3 regions of the Methylobacterium sp. P1-11 genome follow, and region 1 is predicted to be linked to each of the others. Evidence: predicted binding sites of a transcription regulator. Region 1 holds the regulator's gene; each other region holds the start of a gene.

Region 1 (5,929 bases):
ACGATCAGCATCCGGCGCAGTTGCCGATTATCGTAGACCTCGTAGGGCTCCTTGCAGCCGATCGTCACCACCTGTGGGGTGAGCGCCACGTAGTTGCGCGAGATGTAGGAGAACCCGGTGGTGCAGCCGGCCAAGCCGAGGGCAGCGAGGCCGAGGAGCAGAAGCGCTGCGGGTCGTCGCATCCTCGTCATTCCAAGAGGGTCCCTGCCCGCGCCCCGGATCCGCCGCCCTTCCGGCGGGGCAGCGCGATGCATTGAAACGGCTCCGCTTATGCCGTCAATGCGTTTCTCGGCTTCTCCCGCCGGCTGGCCGCGACGCGCCAAGCGTGGCGGTGCCATCTTGCGGAACACTTGCGGAACGTTTAACCTGTTCGTGATTTGTTTCGGAGACCGTCACGTGGCGGTCCGCCAAGCCGCGAGTCCCCCGTCGATGCTCACGCGCAAGCAGCTGGACCTCCTGCGATTCATCCAGAGCCGGATGCAGGAATGTGGTGTCCCGCCGTCCTTCGACGAGATGAAGGACGCCCTCGATCTCAAGTCGAAGTCCGGCATCCACCGGCTGATCACGGCCCTGGAGGAGCGCGGCTTCCTCCGGCGCCTTCCGAATCGGGCGCGCGCCATCGAGGTGATCCGCATTCCCGAGAGCCTCAGCCAGATGGCGCCGTCCTCGGTCCCGGCCGAGCCGCGCCGCTTCACCCCGAGCGTTGTCGAGGGCGGCAAATCCAGGCAGCCACCGGCACCGGCCAGCACGCGGATGATCGACGAGGCCGGCCGCGCCATCTCGATTCCCGTAATGGGCCGGATCGCGGCCGGTACGCCGGTCTCAGCGATTCAGAATCAGAGCCACGCCATCACCCTGTCGCCGGATTTCGTGGCGGGCGGCGAGCACTACGCCCTTGAGGTGCGCGGCGACTCGATGGTCGAGGCCGGCATCCTCGACGGCGACCTCGTGGTGATCCGCAAGCAGGACACCGCCAATACCGGCGACATCATCGTGGCGCTGATCGACGATGAGGAGGCGACGCTCAAGCGCCTGCGCCGCCGCGGCTCCTCGATCGCCCTGGAGGCCGCCAACCCGGCCTACGAGACCCGCGTCCTCGGACCCGACCGGGTCCAGATCCAGGGCCGCCTCGTCAGCCTCGTCCGTCGCTACTGAAGCGGCTCGGTCGGTGCGTCGCCGGGGACCAAGTCCCCGCCTGGCGCATCGGCTTCCGGAGGCGTTGCCGCCCCATCCTCCGGGGCGTGGGCGCCTTCCGACGCAGCGATGATCGGCTGCGGCGGTCCCGGCCCGTGTACCGAACGCGGTTGCCAGGGCACGGCGCGGCCGTCGGCTCGGGTGTAGCGGGCGGTGAAGCCTTCGCCGTCGGCCCGGAGGGCTACCGCTCCGCGGGCGGCCAGAACGCGCCGGTCGATCACCAAGGGGCCCGTGCAGGTCGGCGGCGCCGTAAGGCCGGTGATCAGGATCGCGGCGCGGGCGCAATCTTCCGGGAAGGCCCGCCGGTCCCGCACCAGGGCGACCGCCCTTCCGTCCGGCAGGCGCGCGGTGCATCCGAGCCGGTCGCAGCGGCCGCTGCCCGAACGGACGATCAGCGCCCCGGGCTGCCGTCCGTCGCCATCCGCCTTCAGCCATTGTTCGAGGACGAAGCCGGAGGGGCTGCCGAGGGCCGCGAGACGGCCGTCCGGCCCCCGCACGGCAGCGCCCCCGCCCTGTCGATCGACGTAGAGGTCGTAGCGGTCCGGCCGGGCCGCGAGGACGAGGCCGAACAGGAGCGGCGGCACGGCAAGCCAGCGCAGGCGGGACGCCGGGAGCGTCGCCAGCAGCAGGCCGAGGGTCAGCAGGATCAGGGCCGCGGTGCCGAAGGCCGGCACGACGACGATCGCCCGCTCGAATCCGGCGATCCAGTGGGAGACGGCAAGCATGCCGCCCACCGCCTGGCCCATCAGCCACCAGATCGGCCGGTCGAGGGCGAAGGGATAGGCCAGGATCCCGATCACCGCCGACGGCATCACCACCAGTGAGACGAGCGGCAGGGTCAGGGCATTGCCGACGAGCCCGAAGGGCTGGACGGTCTGGAAATGGTAGGTGGCGAAGGGTGCGGTCGCGATCTGCGCCACCAGGGTCGTGGCCAGGGTCCCGGCGACCGCCGAGAGGCCGGTGCCGACGAGCCGCCCGATCCGGCCGGCCCCTGGGCGCACGAACAGCCGCCCGTCGATCAGCCGCGCGCAGGCGATCAGCCCGGCCACGGCACCGAAGGACATCTGGAAGCTCGGGCCGAGCAGGCCCTCCGGCTCCCGGGCCAGGGCGATCAGTGCGGCCAGCGCGAGGTTGCGCATCGACAGGGCCGGCCGGTCCACCAGGATCGCACCCAGCATGATCAGGGTCATGATCAGCGAGCGCTCGGCCGCGATGTCCCAGCCCGAGAAAGCGCAGTAGGCGGTGACGCCCAGCATGGCGAAGCCGGCCGCGATCTTCTTGATCGGCCAGAGAAGCGCGCAGTACGGGACCAGGGCGAGAGCCGCCCGCACCAGCCAGAACACCACGCCCGCGGCCAGCACCATGTGGAGACCGGAGATCGACACCACGTGGTAGATGCCGGCTGCGCGCAGCGCATCGTTGGTCGCCGGCCCGATCAGTCCCCGCTTGCCCGTCACCAGGGCGGCCGCCACCGCTCCGGCCTGGCCGCCGGCCGCTTCCGCGATCCGGCGAGTCAGCCCGTTGCGGGCCTCGTCCAGCGTCGCGGCGAGCCGCAGGCGGAGAGGCGATGGCTCGGAGGGCGGCCGGACGGCGACGGCGCCGACCAACGAGCCCACCGCACCGATCCCCTGGAAATAGGCATCCCGGGCGAAGTCGTACCCGCCCGGCCGGGCGGCCTCAGGCGGCGGCAGCAGCCGGGCCGTGGCGGCGACGACGTCGCCGGGCCGCGGGATCGGCGTCTTGCGGAACGAGACCCGCACCCGGACGGGCCGCACCTCCGGGGCAAGTCCGGCGAAGCTCTCGACCCGGATCACCAGCCGGGCGCCGACCTCGCGCTCGTCGAGGGCCTCGACCATCCCGACGAGCGGGCCGATGGTGGTGCGTGTGAGGATCGGGGCGGCGACCTGCGAGACCCGCCAGGTCGCGGCCGCGAAGCCCAGGAACGCGGCCGCCACTCCGAGGGCGAGCGCCAGGGCCGCCGGCCGCGCGCGCAGGGCAGGGATCAACGCCAGGGCGAGGGCTGCGCCGATCAGGGGAGCGGCCAGGAGCGGAGGGCCGTCGGCCGCCACGAAGTGGACCAGAATTCCGACGCCGAAGGCCACCGCCAACCAGGGGAACAGCCGGCGCTGTTCGGCGTCCCGGGCGATGCCCTCGGCCACCCAGGTACGGATGACCGGGCGGGCGCGCGCGCGGGGGGCGGCCAGCGCCACCGCGCCTCCCGCCAGCCTCACGCCGATCCGCCGCATCGCCGTCACCCCGCTCCGCGCGACCTGTCGTCGGCGGTCGGACGATTCCTCGGGCGATTCTTAACGCATCCGCTGGCCCGTGCTACAGCCGGTGCTTCGTGCTACGGGCGCCCTGTCGAGCCCCTCGCCGCTCCGCCGCCCCTTCGCCGTCCTTCGCGCTCCGTCCGCGACCAGCCCCGGAACATACCGGACCGATGTCCTCAGCCGTCGTCACGCGCTTCGCCCCCTCGCCCACCGGCTACCTGCATATCGGCGGGGCCCGCACGGCGCTGTTCAACTGGCTCTACGCCCGCCACACCGGCGGACGCATGCTGCTGCGCATCGAGGACACCGACCGCGAGCGCTCAACCAAGGGCGCGATCGACGCGATCCTCGACGGCCTCTCCTGGCTCGGCCTCGACTGGGACGGCGACGTGGTCTTCCAGTTTGCCCGCGCAGAGCGCCACCGCGCGGTGGCCGAGGCGTTGCTGGCCGCGGGCCGCGCCTATCATTGCTACGCCACCGCCGAGGAACTGGTGCAGATGCGGGAGACCGCCCGTGCGGAGGGGCGGGCACCCCGCTACGACGGCCGCTGGCGCGACCGCGACCCGTCCGAGGCCCCCGCCGGGGTGAAGCCGGTGATCCGCCTGCGCGCGCCGACCGAGGGCGAGACCGTGGTCGAGGACGCCGTCCAGGGCCGCGTGACCTGGGCCAACAAGGACCTCGACGACCTCGTCCTCCTGCGTTCCGACGGTACGCCGACCTACATGCTCGCCGTCGTGGTCGACGACCACGACATGGGCGTCACGCAGATCATCCGCGGCGACGATCACCTCACCAACGCGGCCCGCCAGAGCCAGATCTTTTCCGCCCTGGGCTGGGATGTCCCCAGGATGGCCCATATCCCGCTGATCCACGGTGCGGACGGAGCCAAGCTCTCGAAGCGCCACGGCGCGCTCGGCGTCGAGGCCTATCGCGATCTCGGCTACCTGCCGGCGGCGCTCCGCAACTACCTCGTGCGCCTGGGCTGGAGCCACGGCGACCAGGAGGTCTTCTCCACCGAGGAGATGATCGCGGCCTTCGACCTCGGCGCGGTGGGACGCTCCGCGGCGCGGTTCGACTTCGCCAAGCTCGCCAATCTCAACGGCCTCTACATCCGCACCAGCGCCGATGCCGACCTCGTGGCGGCGATCGAAACCATCCTGCCCAATGTCGGCCCCGAGCGCGGCCTGTCGGCGCCGTTGCAGCCGGACCTCAAGGGCAAGCTCACCGAGGCCATGCCCGGCCTGAAGGAGCGGGCGAAGACCCTGATCGAACTCCTCGACAGCGCCTACTATCTCTACGCCCAGCGCCCCCTGGCACTGGACGACAAGGCCCGCGCGCTGCTCTCCGACGAGGGCCGTGCCCGCCTCGCCGGCGTGCGGCCGGCGCTGGAGGCGCTGCCGGACTGGAGCGCGGCCGCCACCGAGGGCGCCGTGCGCCAATATGCCGAGGCGGCCGGCTGCAAGCTCGGTCAGGTGGCCCAGCCCCTGCGCGCGGCGCTGACCGGCCGCACCACCTCCCCGCCCCTGTTCGACGTGATGGCGGTGCTCGGCCGGGACGAGACCCTGGCCCGCCTCGGCGACCAGGCATCCCAGGGCTGAGGCCGCCGGGCGCAGCCGGGAACCCTGCGCCCCGGCCCGGATTTCGCTTGGTGGAATTTGCTTGACGAATTCGCTTGGCGTCGGGGTCGGGATGTCACCGATCCCGTTGCTGCTGCAGTGCCGTTTGGGTAACCCATGCCTGTGAGCACCCGCAGCATAATGCGTGTGCTCAGGCCCCCGGGACCGGCTCGGGCAGCCCGAGGCCGGCATCCGCCACGTCGCCAGAGAAGGGTCCACGATCCATGAGCGCACCCAGCACCATCACCGTGGACGGCAAGTCGATCGAGCTGCCGGTGAAATCCGGCACGATCGGGCCGGACGTGATCGATATCGGCAAGCTCTACGCCCAGACCGGCGCCTTCACCTTCGACCCGGGCTTCACCTCGACGGCGAGTTGCGAATCGAAGATCACCTACATCGACGGCGACGAGGGCGTGCTGCTCTACCGCGGTTACCCAATCGAGCAGCTTGCCGAGAAGGGCGACTTCCTCGAGACCTGCTACCTGATGCTGTTCGGCGCCCTGCCGACCGCCCCCCAGCGGGCCGATTTCGAGTACCGGGTCACGCGCCACACCATGGTGCACGACCAGATGAACCGGTTCTTCACCGGTTTCCGCCGCGACGCGCACCCGATGGCCGTGATGGTCGCCTCGGTGGGCGCCCTCTCGGCCTTCTACCACGATTCCACCGACATCACGGACGAGAGTCAGCGGCTGATCGCGTCGATCCGCATGATCGCCAAGATGCCGACGCTGGCGGCGATGGCCTACAAGTATTCGATCGGTCAGCCCTTCGTGTACCCGAAGAACGACCTCGACTACACGTCGAACTTCCTGCGCATGTGCTACGCCGTGCCGTGCGAGGAGT
Region 2 (5,929 bases), on a different contig from region 1:
CACCAAGGTCGCGCCGTTCCGGATCGGTTCGCTCCGCTCGCAAGGACGGCGCGGCCCCGCCGGCCGACGCAGCATGGGCCGCGTCGGCGCAAAAGCGTCAGATGTCGAGATCCGCCCCCTCGGCGAAGGCCGCGCGCTCGCTGATGAAGGCGAAGCGCGCCTCGGGCTTGTTGCCCATCAGGCGCTCGACCGTGTCGCCGGTGGATTCCCGGGCCTCGTCCAGAACCGCGACGCGCAGCAGCGTGCGCTTCTTCGGGTCCATGGTGGTCTCCTTGAGCTGGGCCGGCATCATCTCGCCGAGGCCCTTGAACCGGCCGATCTCGACCTTGCCGCCCTTGAACACCGTCTTGATGATCCGCTCACGATCCGCGTCGTCCCGGGCATACGCCACCTTCGAGCCCTGCTGGAGCCGGTAGAGCGGCGGGATCGCCAGGTAGAGATGCCCGCGGTCGATGAGCTTCGGCATCTGCCGGTAGAAGAACGTGATCAGCAGCGACGCGATGTGGGCGCCGTCCACGTCGGCGTCCGTCATGATGATCACCTTGTCGTAGCGGAGATCCGTCTCGCGGAAGGCCGTTCCGGTGCCGCAGCCGAGCGCCAGTGTCAGGTCGGAGATCAGCTGGTTGGCGCCGAGCTTGTCGCGCGAGGCCGAGGCGACGTTGAGGATCTTGCCGCGCAACGGAAGGATCGCCTGCGTCGCCCGGTCGCGGGCCTGCTTGGCCGAGCCGCCGGCCGAGTCGCCCTCGACGATGAAGATCTCCGAGCCCGCGGTACCCGCCGCCGAGCAATCGGCGAGCTTGCCGGGCAGGCGGAGCTTGCGGGTGGCGCTCTTGCGGGCGACCTCCTTCTCCTGGCGGCGCCGCAGTCGCTCCTCGGCCCGGTCGATCACCCAGTCGAGCAGCTTGTTGGCCTGGGCCGGGGAGGCGGCGAGCCAGTGGTCGAAGGCGTCGCGCACCGAGGTCTCGACGATGCGCTGCGCCTCCACGGTGGCGAGCTTGTCCTTGGTCTGCCCCTGGAACTCCGGTTCACGGATGAAGACCGAGAGCATCGACGCGCAGGTCGCCATGACGTCGTCGGTGGTCACCGCCGTCATGCGTTTGGCTTGGTTCACCCGCTCGGCGTGCTCGCGCAGGCCCCGGAGCAGCGCGACCCTTAAGCCCGCCTCGTGGGTGCCGCCCTCAGGCGTCGGGATCGTGTTGCAGTAGGAATGCGAGATCCCGTCCTCGGCGACCATCCAGGCCACCGCCCATTCGAGCGACCCGTGCGAGCCCGGCTTCGTGATCTTGCCGGAGAACATCGCTTCGGTGACGAGTTCCTTGCCGTCGATGTCCCGGGCGAGATAGTCGCGCAGGCCGTCGGGGAAGCGGTGGACCGCCTCTGCCGGCACGTCCTCGAGCCCCTCCAGGAGGGTGGGAGCGCAGCGCCAGCGGATCTCGACGCCGCCGAACAGGTAGGCCTTCGAGCGGGCCATCTTGAACAGGCGGCGCGGGTCGAACTTCAGCGAGCTGAAGATCTGGGCGTCCGGGTGGAAGCGGACTCGGGTGCCGCGCCGGTTCTGCACACGGCCGACCAGCTCCAGCGCGCCTTGCGCGTGACCCCGCGAGAAGGTCTGGCGGTAGAGCGTCTGGTTGCGGGCCACCTCGACCTCAAGCAGGTCGGAGAGCGCGTTCACCACCGAGATGCCGACGCCGTGCAGGCCGCCCGAGGTCTCGTAGACCTTCGAGTCGAACTTACCGCCGGCATGCAGCGTGGTCATGATGACCTCGAGCGCCGACTTGCCGGGGAATTTCGGGTGCGGGTCGACCGGGATGCCGCGGCCGTTATCGGTGACCACGAGGGCGCCCGATTCCTCCAGCTCCACCTCGATGAAGCTGGCATGGCCTGCCACCGCCTCGTCCATCGAGTTGTCGATCACCTCGGCGAAGAGGTGGTGCAGCGCCCGCTCGTCGGTGCCGCCGATATACATGCCGGGGCGGCGCCGGACCGGCTCCAGCCCCTCCAGCACCTCGATGTCGGAGGCGGTGTAGCCGCCCTCCGGCTCGGCGGCCGCGAGCGTCGCCACCGAGGCCGAGGCGTCCAGGCGTCGCCGCGGCTCGGGCGGCCGGGGGGCCGGGCCCTTGCTGCCCGGCCCGAACAGGTCGCGCGCCGGATCGCTCACGCGCGGCCTCCGCGCGCGCGGCGCGTCGGCCGGCTCGGAATCGCGCAGACGTGTCTTGGGTCGTGGAGCATGCGCCTTCATCCCCGCATCATAGCGGAACAAAACGTAAACATCAAAGCCGTTCGCCCTCGGGCGAGGCGCGCGCATCATCGCATGCTGCGCTGCCGCGAGCGAGGGCCGGAGCCGCACCGACACCCAAGAGGACCGGGCCGCCCGTCATCACCACGTTGCACAACAATGAGTTAAGGCTTTCTCGTGGCCTGCTCGCCCGGCTTCCCTAGGCGGCCGCCGGAACAGAACGGGACGATCGACGTTGGTGGCGGAGACAAATCTTGACCGTGGTGAGGGAGCCGCAATCCATGAGCGACGCCGCGATTGAGGCCCGCCGCCTGACGTTGATCCGCTTCGAGCACGCGGCCGGCGCCGCCTTCGGCTGCGATGACGACCCGGCCGGCGTGCCGCCCGCCCGCATCCTGATGAATGCGACCACCATCGCGCTGGCGACTTTTGCGACGGCTGTGGCCGCGACGATCACCTACCTGGTCTGAGCCGCGCTCCGATCCGAGGCCGGTTCCGCGAGACGCTTCAGGCCGCCCGAAGCGCGCTCGGCCGTCAGCCCCATCGCGAACCCGCGCCCTCATCATGAGGTGCTGGAGCGCAGCGGGGCCGGCAGGATGAGGGGTGCGCTGGGGATCCCCGCGTCGCCCCGCTCCGGACCGCAGACAGCGAGCCCCTTCAGCCAGAACTCGACTTCTTCGCCGCGGCCTTCTTGGCCGCGGGCTTCTTCGTCGCTGTCTTCTTGGCGGCCGGCTTGTCGCCGGTGGCCTTGCGCGCGGACGTCTTCCGGACCGCACCCCGCTTCGCCGGCTTGCCGCCGCCCGCCGCGCGCTTGGCGTTCACCAGGGCGATCGCCTCGTCCAAGGTCAGCGCCTCGGCGGTCATGGTCTTCGGCAGCGTGGCGTTGACCTCGCCGTCGGTGACGTAGGGCCCATACTTGCCGGCCTTGACCACGAGGTCGCGCCCGCTCGCCGCATCCGTGCCGAGCGGGCGGCCGGGATCTGCGGCCGCACGGCCGCGTCCGCCGCCCTGCTCCTTGGCGACGATCAGGTCGATGGCGCGGTTGCCGCCGATCTCCAGCACGTCGTCGTCCTTGCCGAGATTGGCGTAGGTCTTCCCGTGCTGCACGTAGGGCCCGAACCGGCCGAGATTGGCCAGGATCGGCTCGCCGGTCTCGGGGTGGCGGGCCACCTCGCGGGGCAGCGCCAGCAGCGCCAGCGCCTTCTCCAGATCCACATCCGAGGGGCTGAGCCCCTTCGGCAGCGACGAGCGCTTCGGCTTCGCGGCGTCCTTCTCGGTGGAGGCCTCGCCGAGTTGCAGGAACGGCCCGAACCGGCCGTCGCGGAGCGTCACCGGCAGGCCGGTCGCCGGATCGTTGCCCAACACCCGGACGCCCGGCTGGCCGCCCTCGGCCGAGGAACCGTCCCCCTCGCCGTCGACGCCCGAGGCCGAGAGCTGGCGGGTATACTTGCACTCCGGATAGTTCGAACAGCCGATGAAGGCGCCGAACTTGCCGAGCTTCAGCGACAGCTGGCCGGAGCCGCAGGTCGGGCAGGTCCGCGGGTTCGAGCCGTCGCCCTTGTCGGGGAAGATGTGCGGGCCGAGAAGGCCGTTCAGGGCCTCCAGCACGTCGGTGACGCGCAGTTCCTTGGTCTCGGCGATGGCGGCGGAGAAATCGCGCCAGAAGTCGCGCAGCACCGCCCGCCAGTCGATCTCGGCGTTGGAGACGCGGTCGAGCTGCTCCTCCAGGCCGGCGGTGAAATCGTACTCGACGTAGCGCCGGAAGAAGCTCTCCAGGAAGCCCGTGACGAGCCGCCCCTTGTCCTCCGGTTGCAGCCGCTTCTTCTCGATCTTGACGTATTCGCGATCCCGCAGCGTCTGGAGGACCGCCGCGTAGGTCGAGGGCCGGCCGATTCCGAGCTCCTCCATGCGCTTCACGAGGCTCGCCTCGGAATAGCGCGGCGGCGGCTCGGTGAAGTGCTGGGTCGCGCTGATGCGCTCGCGGGTGAGCGGGTCGCCGGCCTTCATGGGCGGCAGGCGGCGGCTCTCCTCGTCCTCCTCGTCGTCCTTGCCCTCCTGGTAGAGGGTCAGGAAGCCGTCGAACTTCACCACCTGGCCGGTGGCGCGCAGGTCGATCTGGCGCGGCCCGACCGTCGCGGTGACGTCCACGGTGGTCCGCTCCAGCTCGGCCGATTCCATCTGGCTCGCCATGGTGCGGGTCCAGATCAGGTCGTAGAGCTTGGCCTGCTCGGGCTCCAGGTGCCGCGCGACCATCTTGGGCAGGCGGCCCATGTCGGTCGGCCGCACCGCCTCGTGGGCCTCCTGGGCGTTCTTGGCCTTGACGCTGTACTTGCGCGGCACGTCCGGCACGTAGCGGTCGCCGAACTCCTTGCCGATCACCCGGCGGGCGTCCTGGATCGCCTCCGGCGCCATGTCGACGCCGTCGGTCCGCATGTAGGTGATGATGCCGACGGTCTCGCCGCCGATGTCGACGCCCTCGTAGAGGCGCTGGGCGACCCGCATGGTCTGGGCCGGCGCCATGCCGAGCTTGCGCGAGGCCTCCTGCTGCAGCGTCGAGGTCGTGAAGGGTGGCTGCGGGTGGCGCTTGGCGGGCTTGGCCTCGACGCTCGCCACCTGGAAGGTCGCGAGTTCGAGGTCGCGCCTGAAGGCCGCGGCCTCATCGCCGGTGCCGACGTCGAGGCGCTGGATGCGCTTGCCGTCGGCGCCGACGAGGCGGGCCTCGAAGGTCGCGCCGTCGGCGGTCGTCAGCGTGGCGATGAGCGTCCAGTACTCGCGCGGCTTGAACCGCTCGATCTCCATCTCGCGCTCGACCACGAGGCGCAAAGCCACGGATTGCACGCGCCCCGCCGAGCGGGCGCCCGGCAGCTTGCGCCACAGGACCGGCGAGAGGTTGAAGCCCACGAGGTAATCGAGCGCCCGGCGCGCCAGGTAGGCGTCGACCAGGGCCTGGTCGATCTCCCGGGGCTTGCGCATCGCCGCCTCGACCGAGGACTTGGTGATGGCGTTGAAGGTGACGCGCTCGACCGGTATGCCCTTGAGCGCCTTGCGGGCGGTCAGCGCCTCCAAGACGTGCCAGGAGATCGCCTCGCCCTCACGATCCGGGTCGGTGGCGAGGATCAGCTTGTCGGCGCCCTTGACCGCCTTGGCGATCTCGGAGACCCGACTCGCCCCGCGGTCGGCCAGCTCCCAGACCATGTGGAAGTCCTGCTCGGGATCCACAGAGCCGTCCTTGGGCGGCAGGTCGCGGATATGCCCGAAGGAGGCGATGACTTCATAGTCGCGGCCGAGATACTTATTGATCGTCTTGGCTTTGGCCGGCGACTCGACGACGACGACTTTCATTCAGACCTCTGCCCCTGACGGAGCCTGGGCGCGACGGACGAATTCTGTTCGAGATTCGCGTGGGACGTATGCCCGCCGTCGGGCCGGGGCCGCGCGCCGGGGACAAGTGGGTCACGGGCGGCGGGATGTCAAATGGCGGGGGTGTTCGGCCGAGCCGGCGCCTCAGATCCCCGCATACCACTCGTAGCCGCGATCCTCCCAGTAGCCGCCGCCGCCCTGGCCGATCCCGGCGAGCGACTCCACCAGCTCGACCCGCATCACGTACTTGGCCTGCTTGTAGCCGAGCTGCCGCTCCACCCGCAGGCGCAAAGGCGCGCCGTTGGAGACCGGCAACGGCTTGCCGTTGAGGTC
Region 3 (5,929 bases), on a different contig from region 1:
CATTACGCCGCGCCGGATCTTGGGATGGCGGTCGCCGCGCTGCTTGCCGGTGCCGCCCAGGGTCACGGCGTGAAGGATCGACACGTCATCCTCGATCACCGCGGTCGAGCCGACCACGAGCCCGGTGGCGTGGTCGAGGAAGACGCCCCGCCCGATCTGCGCCGCCGGGTGAATGTCGCACTGGAACACCTCGGAGACCCGGCTCTGGAGGTAGAGGGCGAGGTCGCGACGGCCGCGGTTCCAGACATGGTGGGCGAGGCGGTAAGCCTGCAGGGCGTGAAAACCCTTGAAGTAGAGTACCGGTTCGAGGGCTCTCAGGGTCGCCGGATCGCGGTCGATCACCGCGCCGATATCGGCGCGGAACGCCTGCCCGATGCCCGGATCCGCGCTGATTGCCTCGTGAAAGGCATGGGCGACGAGATCGGCCGGCAACGACGGGTGCCCGAGCCGGGCTGCGACCCGGTGGGAGACCGCGCCTTCCAGCGTGGTGTGGTTCAGGATCGTCGAGACGATGAAGGAGGCGAGCTGCGGTTCGGTCCTCAGGACATCCTCCGCCTCGTCCCGCAGCCGCGACCAGACCGGGTCGACGACCGCGAGGTCATGCGATGGGTGAGTGAAGGCAGGACTGGCGCTCATGGGCGGATGCTCATGTCCGGGACTTCGCGTGGTTCGCCGGTTACGCGTGCGGCGGCCCGGTCCAGTGCCCGCACATGCAGGGCGGGTATCCGGCCCGGGGCGGAAACGGGTCGCAGCGCCGCCGGACCGCGCGTTCGGCCTTAGCGTGGTGTGCTGCACCGCGACGATCAAGGGCTCGCGCGGCCCAAAGGTCGCGTTGACCGCATGGCTGTCAGCGAACGGGAGCGGCTCAGTTCCCTGCCGGCACCGCCTGCCCGAACCGCGCTTCGATCGCCGTCGTCAGCCGGTCCAGCATCGTCTGGACCGGGATGTTGGAGGTGTCCACCGTGGCCGGTGCCCGGGCGTAGAGCGGCTCGCGGCTCGCCAGCACGGCACGCAGCTCCTGCATCGCAGAGGCATGGTCGCCCGTCGTGGCGAGGTGACCCTGCTCGCGGACGCGGCTCATGTGCTCCTCTGGCCGGGCACGCAGCCAGATCGTGTAGAAGGCCTGCAGCAGCAGATCGTAGGTGAGGGGCTCCGCGACGATTCCGCCACTCGTCGCCAGGATCAGCGGTCCGGGATGCTCGGTGAGGCGACGCAGGGCTGCCTGTTCCAGCCGACGGTAGCCCTCCTGGCCGTAGATCGCGAAAATCTCCTGGACCGAAAGGGCATTCTCCCGCTCGATCTCGGCATTCAGTTCCACGAAGGTCCAGCCCAAACGCTCGGCCGCGAGCTTGCCGAGGGTCGATTTGCCGGCGCCGCGCAGACCGATCAGTGCTACCCGCGGCCGGTTGCTTGATTCGAGTCGGGACCCGCCGGACAGCGCCTCCTTGGCCGCGGCGATCTGGGCCGGGCTCGCCTGACCGAGCAGGTCGCGCACCACCGGCCAGTCGGGCAGGGCGTCATTGCCGGTGATCAGATCGTCCAGCCGCACGCCCATGGCGTTGGCCACCCGCCGTAGCAGGATGATGGAGACATTCCCCTGGCCCCCCTCCAACTGCGCAATGTAGCGCTCGGACAGGCCGGAAGTCTGCGACAGGACCTTGCGCGACAGCCCGCGCACGGTGCGCGCATGTCTGACGCGGCGCCCGAGGTCCGTGAGAAAGAGTGATTCTTGTTCCACCACGCCGGTCATGGCGCCGTCCGCTTTCCTGCCAGCTTGAAAGCAGAGTCCGTGCCCTGCATGCCTGCCGCTTCGAGATCCGACGCGCCTCGGCGTCCCTCCGGGCAAAAGGTTGCCCGAACGTGCGCGCGTAGACCGGCGTTTCCTGCCCTGAGATCCGTCGTGCGCCACCCGCGTACGACCGCTATGCTGCGGCGCCGGTCCGTACCGTACCGATTCAACCACGTTGCTGGCGTGGCGCCTATGTGTTGCGGAACCGTGCGATGGTCAAGCCTTGGGCATGATCCTTGTGTGGGCAGAAAGCCCGGATCGGCGGACCTACTCGACCGGAAGGGCCGTGGCCTCGCGCACGGGCGCGGTGGCCGGCGCGCGCCGTGGTGTGGCGGCGGCGAGCATCTGGAGGGACGGACGACGCGGCGGCAGCGGCACCTCGACCGCTTCGGCCACCGCTTCGGAGCCCGGCGCCGGAGCGGCGGCTTTTGTCGCCGGAGCGGGTGCCGCCTCGGCCGGCGGTGAGAGCCGCAGTTCCGCGACCTGCGCCGGCGCGGGATCGGTTGCCGCGACGGCGCTCCCCAGGCTGGTGGGCCGACGTGGCGGCAGCGGCACCTCCACGGACGGAACGGCGGCGGCGGTCGGGGCCGCCTCCGGGCTGGCGGCCGGAGCCGCGGCCGGATCGATGGACAGGCTGGCGAGTACGACCGTCGCGCCGGCCAGGGCGGCCGGTCGGCGCGGCGGCAGCGGCACCTCGACGGTCTCGGTCGGGACCTCCGCCACCGCCGTGGTGCTGGGCGCATAGGCCAGGGCCGATGCAGCGGCGGTGTTCCGGGTATCGGCGGCGCCGCCGCCGAACAGGCTGGCGAGGGCGCTGGCCGAGGCCGCCACGGGCGCCACCACCGAGGCCACCTCGGTGGAGATGCCCTGACGTTTGGCCGCGTAATAGTAGCCGCGGTTGTAGTATTGATAGGCTTGGCTGAGATTGCCCTTGGCCGTGCGGTAAGCGCCCGCCAGGTAGGCCACACCGTAGCGCAGATTGGTCTGCGGATCGTACAGGCCGGCGGCGTCGCCGGTATAGCCGAGGCTGCGCGCGGTCGCGTGCTTGATCTGCATGAGCCCGAGGGCGCTGCCGCCCTTGGCCCGCGGGTTGTAGTTGCTCTCGCGCTTGACCACGGCGTGGACGAAGCTCGCCGGGACGCCGTTCGCTTTCGCCTGCTGCTCGATCAACGCGTCGATATTGTCGTGCGCGCTCTGCCCGAAGGCGGCTGCGGGCACGACCGCGAGGACGGCGGCCAGGATGAGGCGATGCATTCCGAGACCCGGTGCTGCTTGTTCTGTGGTCAAGCTAGGTCGCGGGGAAATGAGGCCGGAAAGCGGCCCCGGTTCGGCAGCCTGTGGGCGACCCGGGTGTCAGGGATGCCTGTGATCCGCACGCCACAGACGCGCGTCGGTACGTTGGTCCGCTGGGATGCCTGCGGAGATAGGCGACCGATCAGGGCAGGATGAGGCGCTCGACGGCGTGGGCGAAGCCGTCGGCGTCGTTGCTGTCCGTGACCGCGCGCGCGGATGCCTTCACGGCGTCCTCGGCATTGCCCATCGCCACGGACAAGCCGCTCTGTGCGAACATCGGGCGGTCGTTGCCGGCATCGCCGAAGGTGGCGATCCGCTCGGGCGGGATCGCGAGATGCGCGCTCATCCAGGCGACGAACTGGCCCTTGTCGAGATCCGGCGGTGTCACGTCGAGGTAGTATTTCTGCGATCGGTGAACGGTCGCTTGGCCCGCCAGGGCAGCCCCGATTCGCGCCTCGCAGGTCGCGAGATGGGCGTGGTCGCGGCTGACGCCGACGATCTTGGATGCGGCCCCCATGAGCGTGCCGAGGTCGGCGACGACGCGAGGCTCCGCGCCGATCGTGCGCCGCTCGAGGTCGGTGTAGGGGCCGTCCGGATCGCGCAGGCACCACGCGCCCTCGGCGAAGACCCAGACGTCGAGCTCCTCGGCCAGGAGCCGGTCGAGGGCCGACCGGGCTGCCGCCTCAGGGATGGTCCGTGCCTCGATGGTCGAGAGATCCGGCCGCACAACGCTCGCGCCGTTGAAAGCCGCCATCGGCAGGTCGAGACCCAGTTCGGCGACGAGGCTCCGCAGCCCGATGGGCGGCCGTGCCGAGGCGATGCTGAAGCCGATGCCGGCCGCGCGCAGTCGCCGCACCGCCGCCACCGTCGCCTCGGTCAGGCGCTTGTCGCCGGTGACCAGGGTGCCGTCGACGTCCGAGATCACCAGGGCGATCCCCCCGGCCTCGCCGGATCCTGCTGTCATCGGCTCACTCCCCGCCCGCATCCCGGCGCGCCTCGGCCGCTAGCTCCGCCACGACCCGGTCGGCAATCGCCTCGGGCGGTTCGAGGATCCCGACGGTGATCGGGTGCTCGTCGGGAGCCGGAACTTCCAGGGTCGCGAACTGGCTGTCCAGGAGGCGCGGCGACATGAAATGGCCCTGGCGCTCGGCGAGGCGCTGCCCAATCAGGGCCCTGTCGCCGTCCAGATAGACGAGGCGGACGCGTCGGCTCCCCCGGGTGAGGATGTCCCGGTAGGCACGGCGGAGGGCGGAGCAGACCACCACACCCGACTCACCGGCATCGAGACGCTGCTGGATCCAGGTCGCGATCCGGGCCAGCCACGGGGCACGATCCTCATCGTCGAGGGCGTGACCCGCATGCATCTTCGCCACGTGCTCGGGTGTGTGGAAGCTATCGCCATCCACGAAGATCCAGCCGAGCCTCTCGGCGATCAAGGCCGCCACGGTGCTCTTCCCCGAGCCCGAGACACCCATGACCACGAGCACCCGACCGGCGGCCGTCCCGGCATCAGGCGTTAGCTCTGTTGGGGACGTCATCCAGACCACCGTGGCTCCAGGCGCTGCGCGTCCCATCAATAGGAGCGGGCGCGAAGAAGGAAAGATGTCCCCCGCGCTCGTCAGGGCCTCCCTGTGCCGGAACCGTAACGCGGCCGGGCGCGTTCCTGTCCCAGAAATCGAACATATAGGGAACAGGCACCGTATGACGACCACAACCGCAAAGGCGACGTCGAAGGCTGGCCGGAGCGCCGGATCGCACCAGGAGGCCGGCGCGGGCAGCGCCAGCGACAATCCAAAGGCCGACCCGAAGGACGTGTCGAACCAGATCAAGGACCCGGACCAGTGGACGACGGGCGGCGAGCCGATGACCGGTGCGCAGGCCTCCTATCTGAAGACGCTCTCGGAAGAGGCCAAGGAGCCGGCGGCGTTCGATCCCGACCTCGACAAAGCCGAGGCCTCGAAGCGGATCGACGACCTCCGCCACAAGGCCGGCCACGCCTGAGCCGCGACGGGGCGCGCCTGCACCGGGCGCGCCCTTCGTCACGCCTAACCCTGCCGGCGTCTATCCCGGCCGGAACCGCCAGGCCCCCCTGTTTCGGACACTTCATTAAGCCGGCGGCAATGGCGAGCGGCTATTCGGCCTTGTGGCGCGTGCGGCCACGCGGGCGGCGGGACTTGGAAGGCGCGTGCGACCATGGATGAGCCGGGATGCGGCGGGGAGGGGAGGCGCGCAATGCGATCCCGGATGGCGTTCGCCTGGATCGACCGGATGCGCGCCGAGGCTGCGCGCTTCGCCCGCGACGCGTACGGCTCCACGGCGACGGAATACGCCCTCATCGGTGGCCTGATCTTCCTCGTCGCCGTCGGCAGCATCCGGTATTACGTGTCTCGCGTCAGCGCCGTCTACGGCAACATCAGCGCGGCGGTGACCCAGTCGAACTGAGCGGAGCAGGCCGGCTCAGCCCGTCACGCGGCCGCAAGAGCCGGGCTGTCGCGGTCGATAAGGCCCAGATTTGTGTCCCGATATTGAAGACGTCCGAGCCGCGCCCGGCGTTTCGCGCGCCGATGCCCCGAAAAAGCTGTGCTTAACGAGGATGACTTGGCGGTCTCGGCCGTGGCTGGCGGAGTGTGGCTCACCCGCTACGGACACCTGGCCCGCTATGGGCTAGGCACGGGCTCGGCAATACCGATGGGCAACATCTGGATGCGCAAACTTCCCCACGTCCTGCTCGCCGTCACGGCGATGTCGGGCTGCACGTACCTGCCCGCGGCGGGTCCGACGGCGAGTGCGATCCAGGCCGGGGCTGAGGTGGCCACGGCCGATGGCGGCCTGCTGGCCCGCTACGAG

Evidence for each region. The regulator LexA, encoded in region 1, represses DNA repair genes until DNA is damaged. The targets are predictions, from matches to a motif close to TGTTCNNNNTGTGTTCNG.
Region 2: parE (DNA topoisomerase IV subunit B) is a predicted target of LexA. The motif match lies at 2,253-2,270, and genes of this name have one in related genera.
Region 3: CIW48_RS19940 (DUF3072 domain-containing protein) is a predicted target of LexA. The motif match lies at 4,758-4,775, and genes of this name have one in related genera.

The regions. Positions count from the first base shown of each region.
Region 1 is NZ_NPKS01000003.1:53,752-59,680, reverse strand. It holds gene CIW48_RS04310 (hypothetical protein) at 1-182, opposite strand, end outside; gene lexA (transcriptional repressor LexA) at 430-1,155, shown strand; gene CIW48_RS04300 (ComEC/Rec2 family competence protein) at 1,149-3,440, opposite strand; gene gltX (glutamate--tRNA ligase) at 3,635-5,062, shown strand; gene gltA (citrate synthase) at 5,305-5,929, shown strand, end outside.
Region 2 is NZ_NPKS01000007.1:163,686-169,614, reverse strand. It holds gene parE (DNA topoisomerase IV subunit B) at 98-2,158, opposite strand; gene CIW48_RS09730 (hypothetical protein) at 2,518-2,706, shown strand; gene topA (type I DNA topoisomerase) at 2,894-5,578, opposite strand; gene CIW48_RS09720 (molybdopterin-dependent oxidoreductase) at 5,741-5,929, opposite strand, start outside.
Region 3 is NZ_NPKS01000020.1:1-5,929, reverse strand. It holds gene cysE (serine O-acetyltransferase) at 1-636, opposite strand, end outside; gene CIW48_RS19960 (helix-turn-helix transcriptional regulator) at 866-1,750, opposite strand; gene CIW48_RS19955 (transglycosylase SLT domain-containing protein) at 2,057-3,043, opposite strand; gene CIW48_RS19950 (Cof-type HAD-IIB family hydrolase) at 3,225-4,046, opposite strand; gene CIW48_RS19945 (gluconokinase) at 4,051-4,620, opposite strand; gene CIW48_RS19940 (DUF3072 domain-containing protein) at 4,784-5,083, shown strand; gene CIW48_RS19935 (hypothetical protein) at 5,327-5,524, shown strand; partial or broken gene CIW48_RS34115 (sugar transporter) at 5,786-5,929, shown strand.